3 regions of the Amycolatopsis sp. cmx-4-54 genome follow, and region 3 is predicted to be linked to each of the others. Evidence: riboswitches for the same ligand, from Rfam matches in the RefSeq annotation. Region 3 holds a riboswitch; each other region holds the start of a gene.
The links. Region 3 has a riboswitch for S-adenosylmethionine ahead of thrC (threonine synthase). Riboswitches for the same ligand answer to the same signal wherever they lie in the genome.

Region 1 (3,267 bases), on a different contig from region 3:
CGACCGGTGCCGAGGTCGTCGCGGTCGAAATCGATCCGGTGCTGGCTGGGCGGCTGCCGAGCACCGTGGCCGAGCGCGGCGGGGGTGAAAGGCTGACGGTCGTCGGCGCGGACGCGTTGCGGATCACCGCGGACGACCTGCCTGCGCAGCCGACGGCGCTGGTCGCGAACCTGCCGTACAACGTCGCCGTTCCCGTCGTGCTCCATCTGCTCGCCGAGTTGCCGTCGCTTACCAGCGGCCTTGTAATGGTCCAGACCGAGGTCGCGGACAGGATGGCGGCGGGCCCGGGAAGCCGCACCTACGGCGTGCCCAGTGTCAAGCTCGCCTGGTACGGGAAGACGCGCAAGGTCGCCGCGGTGCCTCGGGCGGTGTTCTGGCCCGTTCCGAACGTCGATTCCGCCTTGGTCGCGTTCGAACGGGGCGACGTGGTGTCGTCCGTGGATCGGGAGCGGCTGTTCGCGGTCGTGGACGCTGCCTTCTCTCAGCGACGGAAGACCTTGCGTGCCGCGTTGGCGTCGTGGGCCGGCTCCGCCGAACGCGCGGGGGAATTGCTCGAAAAGGCCGGTATCGACCCCAAGACCCGCGGGGAGCAGCTGGACGTTCATCAGTTCGCCCGGATCGCCGCGGCCGCAGGCTGACCATCTTTCGCGGGGGTGACCGGAGCCGCGCGAACGGCGGCCGGCCATGGCCGCATGAGTGCGCGCTCCCTCTTCTCGATTCTTGCCGGCGGGCCCCGTCTTGGCAGGCAGCGCGTCCGCCGCGAGCTGGACACTCCCTAGTGGTCTCAGAATATGGGCAGCCCATCCTGTATGCTGGACGCGACCAGACGTGTGATCTGCGCCTACGCGCTTGCTTTCATCCAGTGGGATCGGTTTTACTCAGTAAGCCATCCCGAGCGACTGAGAGACCTGGCTCGCCGAAGTCGCAGCAACCACCCTCCACAGGGCAGGTGCTACCGCCAGGACCGATGGAGGCTGTGCCTAATGAACAGGGTCACCCACCCGCTCCTGCTGACCAGGCGACGTGTCGTCGATGAAGGTCGCCGCACGGTAAGTGCGTGTCGACGCTCCACCGTTACTGCCTGAGTCCATTCCCTTATCTCTGAATCCGTCCGTTTCCCGGACGGTTACTCGGTGACGGTCGGCGCGCTCGAAAGAAGCAGCGCCCCATGTGCATGGAGCCTTTCGTGATCACTGTCGAAAACCTGTCCAAATCCTTTCCCCTCAACGGAAATCCCGTCGTCGCACTGCGCGATGTGAGCGTGGACATCCAAGCAGGCTCGCTGTTCGGAGTCGTCGGCCCGGCGGGCTCCGGCAAGTCGACCCTCGCTCGGTGCATCGGTCTTCAGGAGCGCCCCGACCGCGGTGTCGTCCGCCTCGACGGGCTCAACACCGGAACCCTCGACGGACGCCGTCTCCGCGAAATCCGGCGCCAGGTCGGCGTAGTGAGCACCAAGCCGGAATTGCTCGCCGAACGCACCATCGCCGGCAACATCGCTTCGCCGCTCGAACAACTCGGCCTCGACGGGCCGCAGCGCCGCAACCGGGTCGGCAACCTGCTCGACCTGGTCGGGCTCACCCCCCGAGCGGGGCAGCGACCGGGCGACCTGTCCGAGGGGCAGTTGCGCCGAGTGGCCATCGCCAAGGCGCTGGCCGCCGGGCCGTCCGTGCTCCTGGCCGACGACCCGACCGCGGGCGTGCAGCCCGAGGAGTCCGGCGCGGTCCTGACCGTGCTCGACCGTGCGCGCGCCGAGCTCGGCGTCACCGTCCTGCTCACCACACCTGACGCAGGAGTGGTCCGCCGTGTCTGCGACGACGTCGCGGTGCTGGAGGCCGGCGCGATCATCGAACGCGGAACCGTGCTCGACCTGGTCTCCGACCCGAACAGCCGGACCGCGCAGGCGCTGCTTCCCGTCATCGAAACCGGGCGCGCACAGGCCTCGAAGTACGACCGCGCGGTGGACGTCGTGCTCGTCGGCTTCGCCTCGGTCGGTGCGCTGCTGCCAGAAGCCGCCGGCCGCTTCGACGTCGAGCTCGCCACCATCGGGGGCGGCCTGACCCGGATCGGTGACACGCCGGTCGGCCGGTTCCGCCTCGGGGTGCGCGGTGAGCGCGCGGACGCCGCGCTCGCCTGGATCGCCGAACGTGGTGGTCACGTGACCCACCCGGTCCGCGGCCCGCAGGGTGTCGCCGCCTGATTCCTCCGCGAACGGGCCGCCCAGGACGAATCGCGTCCGGGGCGGCCCGTTCGCGTCCGACCCGCAAGTTCTCTTTTCTCCTGGTGACAAGGCAAGTGGAGCGGCCACGTAGGCTTGACGCGTGCTCGCCGTCGTACCGCCCCCAGTGACCGTCAGGGTTCCCGCCAAGGTCAACCTGCACCTGTCGGTCGGAGATGTACGCCCGGACGGCTACCACGAGCTGGTGACCGTGTTCCAGGCGCTTTCCCTGACCGACGAGGTGACCGTCGCGGTCACCGAAGACCCCGGCGTCGAGGTCTACGGTGAAGGTGAAGGTTCCGTACCGACAGGAGCCAACAACCTGGCCTGGAAGGCAGCGCAGGCGTTGGCGGCCCACGTCGGCAAGGCGGATGGCGAGTCGAAGGTCAGAGTCGTGTTGCGCAAAGGCATCCCGGTCGCGGGCGGGATGGCCGGTGGCAGTGCCGACGCTGCCGCGACCCTGGTGGGGCTCGCGTCGCTTTGGAAGCTCGACATCTCCCGGGACGAACTGGCGGGTATCGCCGCGAAGCTCGGTAGTGATGTTCCTTTCGCGCTCTACGGCGGGACAGCGCTGGGCACCGGCCGAGGCGAGCAGTTGGTGCCGGTCTTGTCGAGGCACACCTTCCACTGGGTCCTGGCCTTCGACCAGCGTGGGCTTTCGACTCCGCGGGTGTTCGGCGAGCTGGACAAGTTGCGTGAAGAGGGCAGTCCGCCGCGGATCGGTTCGCACACTCCGGTGGTGGAGGCGCTGGCATCCGGCGACCCGCGGCAACTGGCGCTGCTTCTCGGCAATGACCTGCAGGCGGCCGCTGTCTCGTTGCGTCCGGGACTGCGCCGCACGTTGCGGGCGGGAGTCAACGCGGGTGCGCTCGCCGGCACCGTGTCCGGATCCGGGCCGACCTGTGCCTTCCTGTGCGCGGATGCCCAGTCGGCCGTCGAGGTCGCCGCGGAGTTGTCCGGTGCCGGTGTCTGTCGCACGGTGCGCGTCGCGCACGGGCCTGTTCCCGGAGCCCGGCTGGTCGGCGGGGACGACGCGCCGCGGCCGTCACCGC
Region 2 (3,267 bases), on a different contig from region 3:
GTCTACCTGGCCGAACTGCGGCTGCCCGCGGGGGCGACGATCAGCCTCCTCGTCCGCGACGGCTCCGGCTTCACACCGAACAAGAACACCAGGCTCCAGGAACGCGACCAGTTACTCGTCGTGACCACCGCTGAAGCCCGTGACGCGGCCGAACGACGCCTGCGGGCCGTCGACCGCGCCGGCCGTCTCGCCAGGTGGAAGGGCGAATCCGGCCAGTAGGTCACGAACCGGCACCAGCTGTTCGTCGGTTGATCTCAGAAAATTCTTCCCTTCCGTACTCCTTTTGGATTACTTTCCCCGCAATCGACTCCATCGAATGGGTGAGTGTCGCGGGGTAAGGAGTACGCAAGGTGACGAAACTTCCTGTGCGGTTCGCCGGTCTGGGGGCCGCTGTGGCACTCGTCGGAGTGGTTCTCGCCGCTCCGACGGCGACTGCTGCGCACTCGGCCGGTGCTTTCCCCGCGTTCGGGCTGCCCTTCGGCACGGGCCAGTCGGTCTACTCGGCGGGGATCCACTCGGACAACGGCACGTCCGGAGTGAAGAACGCCATCGACTTCAGCCCCGGGGACAAGACCGTTCGCGCCCCGCTGGCCGGAACGGTGCGGATCCAGCACTGCTCCGGTGGTGGCTGGGTGACCGTCGACCACGACGGCGGCTGGCGGACCGGGTACTACCACCTGGAAGGCATCTCGGTCACCGACGGCCAGAAGGTCGCCCCGGGCGACGCCCTCGGCCGGACCGGCAACGCGCTGCCCTGTGGTGGCAGCAGCACCGGCGCCCACGTGCACTTCACCCTGTGGACCCTGCCCACGGCCGCCGCGCAGGGCGGCGACTCGCGCGATTTCGGGGTCGGCGCGGGCAATTGGAACGGTATGTCCTACGACGAGGTGTCGACCAAGGTCGCCGAGGCCTATGGCGAGGCCGTCGACGGCAAGACCTTCGGCGGCTGGCAGTTCACCGCGGGCACCGATCAGTACTCCGGCACCGCGACCGAGGTCTCCTCCCGCGCGACCGTCCCGCTGCCCGGCCGATTCCGGGTCTGACCTGCCGTTGCCCGGCGCGGCGCGGCGCCGGGCAGCGGTTCTTCCCGCTTGCGGAGCACGTGAGCGGCGTCTCAAGATGCGGACGAGGGCTGGCTCGATCGCCCGCCCATCCGCTAACTTCGTCCGTAGGTCACGAGTGTCAGCGTCAAGCCCCGGCTAGCTGACCGGCAACCCTCCTACCGCGGTGGGGTGCCCCGGGTGAGGACCTGGCTCGTCGCGTGGTGCGACGGGCAAGCGCGGGATCCTCGTCGGGTCCCCTGACCCGGAGGACGACGATGACTCTCGCTCTCGAACGCACCAGTGTTCCCGCTGAAACCGTTGCCACCCGCGAAATCCCGGCGGTCGCTTGCGCCGATCTGCGGGTTCCGCTGGTCACCGGCGGCGACATCGGCTACGCCAACCTCGATCACGCGGCGAGCGCCCCCTGTCTGGACAAGGTGCGTTCCGCGGTCGACGAATTCCTGCCCTGGTACGCCAGCGTGCACCGCGGCGCCGGGTTCGCCTCGCAGGTCTCGACCAAGCTTTACGAGCGCACGCGCGGAATCCTGCGCGAGTTCGTCGACGCTCGGTCGACCGACACCGTCGTGTTCACCCGCAACACCACCGATTCCTTCAACCTTCTCGCGCGCAGCCTGCCGAAGCACACCTCGGTCGTCGTGTTCGACACCGAGCACCATGCCGCGCTGCTGCCGTGGAAGGGGCCGAACGTCCGCCGGATCGAAACCCCTCGGACCCGCCTCGCCGCGGTGTCCGCTGTGGACGAAGCGCTCGCGGACTGCCCGCAGGGCCCGCGTCTCGTGGTGCTCACCGGCGCGTCCAACGTGACCGGGGAACTGTTGCCGGTCAAGGAGATCGTGGCCGTCGCGCGGCGGCACGGCGCCCGGATCGCGCTCGACGCGGCGCAGCTCGCGCCGCACCGGAAGATCTCGATACGCGAACTGGGCGTCGATTACGTCGCGCTGTCGGGGCACAAGCTGTACGCGCCTTTCGGTGCCGGCGCGCTGATCGGCCGCGCCGACTGGCTGCGCGCGGCTCAGCCGTACCTCGCCGGTGGCGGCGCGACGAAACTCGTCAACCGTGACTCCGAAAACCTCGGCGTGGTCTGGAATTCCGGTCCCGAGCGGCACGAAGCCGGTTCCCCCAACACCGTCGGCGTCTACGCGCTCGGGGTCGCCTGCGAGACCCTGGCCGCGAATTGGGATGGGATCGTCGCCCACGAGGAGGAACTGCTGGCGCGCCTGCGCCGCGGCCTCGCCGCCATCCCCGGCTTCGCCGAACTGCGGCTGTTCGACGCGCCGGTCGACCGGGTCGGCACGCTCAGTTTCGTCGTCGACGGCTTCGACCCTGGCTGGCTCGCCGCGGTGCTGTCCGCGGAATACGGCATCGGCGTGCGAGACGGCGCGTTCTGCGCGCACGTGGCGACGAAGCGGCTGATCGCCGTGGCCGGCTCGACGGGGCAGCAGGCCGTGCGGGTCAGCCTCGGCCTCGGGAGCACCACCGAGCACGTGGACCGGATCGTCCTGGCGCTGCGCCAGATCGTCGCCCGCGGCGCGCGCTGGCAGTACGAGAAGCCGGAAGGCCGCTGGGTGCCGGAGAACGATCCGCGGGAGCTTCCCCCGTTCTGCGCCTGATCCACTACCCTCACCCCGCATGGGGAACGAGCGACCGCGTTACTGGTTTCCGCTGGCGTCGCTGGGATTCGCCCAGCTGCTTGTGGTGGCTTTCGGCGGGATGTGGTCCGGGGGCTGGTTCGCCTACGCGCCGGCCGGTGGGCAGCAGTTCCTGACCCAGAATCTGTATGGGGTCGGTGATGGCCGGTACGTGGGCTTGTACGGCGTCGAGATGAGCCGTGAGACCGCGGCCGCGCTGGACATGTCGTTCGACGTCGCCGCCGGACGGACGGACGGCTGGCTGTTCGCCGTTCTCGCGGTCTACCTCGGCACGGTGCTGTTCTACGCCATCCGGACGAAGGCCATGCGCTGGTGGAAGGTCGCCGCGATCGCGCTCGGCGGTCTGGTCGCCATCGTGCTGGCGGATCTGGTCGGCTACTGGGAATTCGATCTCGACGGCGACACCCGGAGCGCGATCCTGCTGACGCTGGGCCTGGCCGGGCTCGCCTGGCTGGAGCGCAGCGTGCTGGTGCTGGTCGTGGCCGCCGCGTTCGTGCTCTGCGCGGTCGTGCTCGCTCAAGGGCAGCTCGCGCTGGTGCTGTCGTCGCTGGTCG
Region 3 (3,267 bases):
GAGCTGGAGATCGGGCAACGGCTGGACTGGCCGGGGCTGTCACTGGACGTACTGGGGCCGCGGTACATCACCAGTCGATCGATCCGCGAACAGGACGGCACGGTGATCAACAACGGTTCGGTCGTCCTGCGCGCCGGGACCCCGGCGGGCCGGGTGCTGCTGACGGGTGACATCGAGCTCGCCGCACAGGCGGACCTCATGGCCGAGGGCGCCGAGCTGCGTGCCGAGATCCTGAAGGTTCCGCACCACGGAAGCCGTTACACGGCACCGGACTTCCTCAACGCCGTCTCGCCGCGGGCGGCGTTGGTGAGTGTCGGCGCCGGTAATACCTACGGACATCCGAACAAGTCCACTTTGGACAATCTGGTGGCCGTCGGCGCGTCGGTCGCCAGGACGGACACGGACGGCGACACGGCTGTCCTCGCCGACGCGCGAGGTCTCGCCCTGGTACGCCGGGGTGAGCCCCGCGGCCCGCCTCGTTCTTGAGGCGGGCCGCCGGGAACTCAGATGCCGAGAGCTTCGCGGACCGCGTCGGCCGAGGCGCTGACGGTGGCCTTGGGGCCGATCTTGTCCTCGACGGCGTCGAGGGTCTTGAGGCCGTCGCCGGTGATCAGCAGGACGATCTCCTCGTCCGGGTTGAGCTTGCCGGTCTCGATGAGCTTCTTGGCCGTCGCGACGGTGACGCCACCGGCGGTCTCGGTGAAGACGCCCTCGGTGCGGGCGAGCAGCCGGATGCCCTCGACGACCTCTTCGTCGGTGACGTCCTCGATCGCGCCACCGGTGCGGTTGACCACGTCGAGGACGTACGGGCCGTCGGCCGGGTTCCCGATGGCCAGCGACCGGGCGATCGTGTCCGGCTTGACCGGCTGGACGACGTCGTGTCCCGCGCGGAAGGCCGCCGAGACGGGGGAGCAGCCGGTGGCCTGTGCGCCGAACACTTTGTACGGCGTCTCGTCGACAAGGCCGAGTTGTCCGAACTCGCGGAAACCCTTGTCCACCTTGGTGAGCTGGGAACCGGAGGCGATCGGCACCACGATCTGGGAGGGAAGCCGCCAGCCGAGCTGCTCGGCGACCTCGAAGGCCAGTGTCTTGGAGCCTTCGGAGTAATAGGGCCGGACGTTCACGTTGACGAACGCCCAGCTCTCCTGCTCGGCGGCGAGCTGGGTGGCGAGCCGGTTCACGTCGTCGTAGTTGCCGTCGACCGCGATCAGGTCACCGTCGTACACGGCGGTGGTGAGGATCTTGGCGCGTTCCAGGGTCTTCGGGATCAGCACGACCGACCGCCAGCCGGCCCGGGCCGCCGCGGCGGCGACGGCGTTGGCCAGGTTGCCGGTCGAGGGACAGGCGAGTACGTCGAACCCGAACTCGCGTGCGGCGGCCAAAGCGACGGCGACCACGCGGTCCTTGAACGAGTGCGTGGGGTTGCCGGTGTCGTCCTTGACCCAGACCTTCTTGACGCCCAAGGCTTTCGCGAGCCTGTCGGCCTGGATGAGCCGGGTGGCGCCGGGTTCGGTGTTGGGGATCTCTTCGACGTTCGAAGGAACGGGAAGGAGTTTCTTGTAGCGCCAGATGTTCTTCGGTCCGGCTTCGATGTCCTCGCGGCGCACGCGGCCGAAGTCGTAGGCGACTTCGAGCGGCGAGAAATCCTCGGCGGAAACGAATTCGGGAGCGAGCGGCTGCCGGTGTCCCTCTTCCTTCGACACCAGTTCGACGGCCGGTCCGAGATCCGGGGTCTTGGTGGTGGAGGTCGTGCCGAGGGTTGCGGTCATCGCGAGGTTCCTTTCCTCATCTGCCCCGCCATGGCGGGCCGGAATTGGCACCGTGTTCGTCAGCTATCCCGCGATCGCGGAATGACAGGCTGACGCCGGTTGCCGGGGCTTCATCGGGCCGTTCCCTCTGCCCCTCTGGATGAGCGGTATTCGATTGTCGGCACGCGTGTGATCGCGTCGCCTCGCCAACACCGTACGACATGAGGCTCCGGTGGGGCCACCGTGCCCGCTACACATCACCGGACAAAGCACACGAGAGGAGGAGTGGCAGGATCGTCACCGTGACGACGCAAGCTTCCGCCCCATCGCCGCTGGTCCTGGTTCTCGGTGAGGAAGAGCTGCTGATCGAACGAGCGGTCCGCCGCGCCTCGGACGCGGCCAAGGCGGCCGATCCGACGGCGGATCTCACCCGGATCCGGGTGTCGGACCTCACAGTCCCGGCGCTCGCGGAGATGGTCAGCCCCTCGCTGTTCGCCGAGGGCAGGGTGATCGTCCTCGAATCCGCGCACGACATCTCGCAGGAGCTGGCGGACGGGGTGATGGCCTACGTCAAGGCGCCCGCCGACGGCATCGTGCTCGTCGTCGTGCACAGCGGGGGTGGCCGGAGCAAGGCCGCGAAGGCGCTCCCGACCGCCTTGAAGAAGGCCGGTGCGGAGGTTGTCGAATGCCCGAAACTGACCAAGGCCGCTGAGCGGGAATCCTTCGTCCGCAACGAGGTCCGCCGCGTCGGCGGAAAGATCGACGGTGCGGCCGTGCTCGCGCTGATCGACGCGGTCGGCTCGGATCTGCGTGAACTGTCGTCGGCCGCGACCCAGCTGGTCGCGGACGCCGGCGGAACGGTCGACGAACAGGCGGTCCGGCGCTACCACCGAGGCCGCGCGGACGTGAACGGGTTCGCCGTCGCGGAGAAGGCCGTCGCCGGTGACAAGGCGGCCGCGCTGGAGTCGTTGCGCTGGGCGATGCAGCTGGGCGTACCGCACGTGCTGGTCGCGGACGCCCTCGCCGACGCCGTCCGGACGATCGCGCGGGTGTCCGGTGCCGGTCGCGGGAACCCGAACCAGATGGCGGGTGAGCTGGGGATGCCGCCGTGGAAGGTGCGCAAGGCCCAGGGGCAGGCCCGCGGCTGGGGCCAGGATGGGCTCGCCACCGCGATGCGGGTGGTCGCCCGGCTCAACGCCGAGGTCAAAGGGGTCGCGGCCAACCCGGAGTACGCGCTGGAGCGCGCCGTCCTGGAGGTCGTCGACGCCCACGGCACAAGCCGCTGAAACGGCGAAGGGCCCCGGCGACGCGAGTCGCCGGGGCCCTTCGAAAGCCGATCAGAGAGAGTTCGCGCGCTTCGCCAGCGCGGACTTCTTGTTGGCGGCCTGGTTGGCGTGGAGAACGCCCTTGGTCACGGCCTTGTCCAGCTTCTTGGCCGCGTCCTTCTGTAGCTCCAGCGCCTTGGCCTTGTCGCCGGCGTCGGCGGCCTCGCGGAACTTGCGGATCGCGGTCTTCACCG

Region 1: another riboswitch for S-adenosylmethionine. It lies ahead of ACLJQ7_RS13165 (methionine ABC transporter ATP-binding protein); the one in region 3 lies ahead of thrC (threonine synthase).
Region 2: another riboswitch for S-adenosylmethionine. It lies ahead of ACLJQ7_RS30135 (aminotransferase class V-fold PLP-dependent enzyme); the one in region 3 lies ahead of thrC (threonine synthase).

Annotation. Positions count from the first base shown of each region.
Region 1 covers NZ_JAEBEJ010000003.1:600,711-603,977, forward strand. Annotated here, with positions in the region: gene rsmA (16S rRNA (adenine(1518)-N(6)/adenine(1519)-N(6))-dimethyltransferase RsmA) at 1-638, shown strand, start outside; SAM riboswitch class I at 884-974, shown strand; gene ACLJQ7_RS13165 (methionine ABC transporter ATP-binding protein) at 1,187-2,197, shown strand; gene ACLJQ7_RS13170 (4-(cytidine 5'-diphospho)-2-C-methyl-D-erythritol kinase) at 2,319-3,267, shown strand, end outside.
Region 2 covers NZ_JAEBEJ010000010.1:194,531-197,797, reverse strand. Annotated here, with positions in the region: gene ACLJQ7_RS30145 (potassium/proton antiporter) at 1-219, shown strand, start outside; gene ACLJQ7_RS30140 (M23 family metallopeptidase) at 351-1,043, shown strand; SAM riboswitch class IV at 1,172-1,286, shown strand; gene ACLJQ7_RS30135 (aminotransferase class V-fold PLP-dependent enzyme) at 1,319-2,674, shown strand; gene ACLJQ7_RS30130 (hypothetical protein) at 2,694-3,267, shown strand, end outside.
Region 3 covers NZ_JAEBEJ010000004.1:509,084-512,350, reverse strand. Annotated here, with positions in the region: gene ACLJQ7_RS16270 (ComEC/Rec2 family competence protein) at 1-486, shown strand, start outside; gene thrC (threonine synthase) at 504-1,769, opposite strand; SAM riboswitch class I at 1,783-1,915, opposite strand; gene holA (DNA polymerase III subunit delta) at 2,051-3,034, shown strand; gene rpsT (30S ribosomal protein S20) at 3,086-3,267, opposite strand, start outside.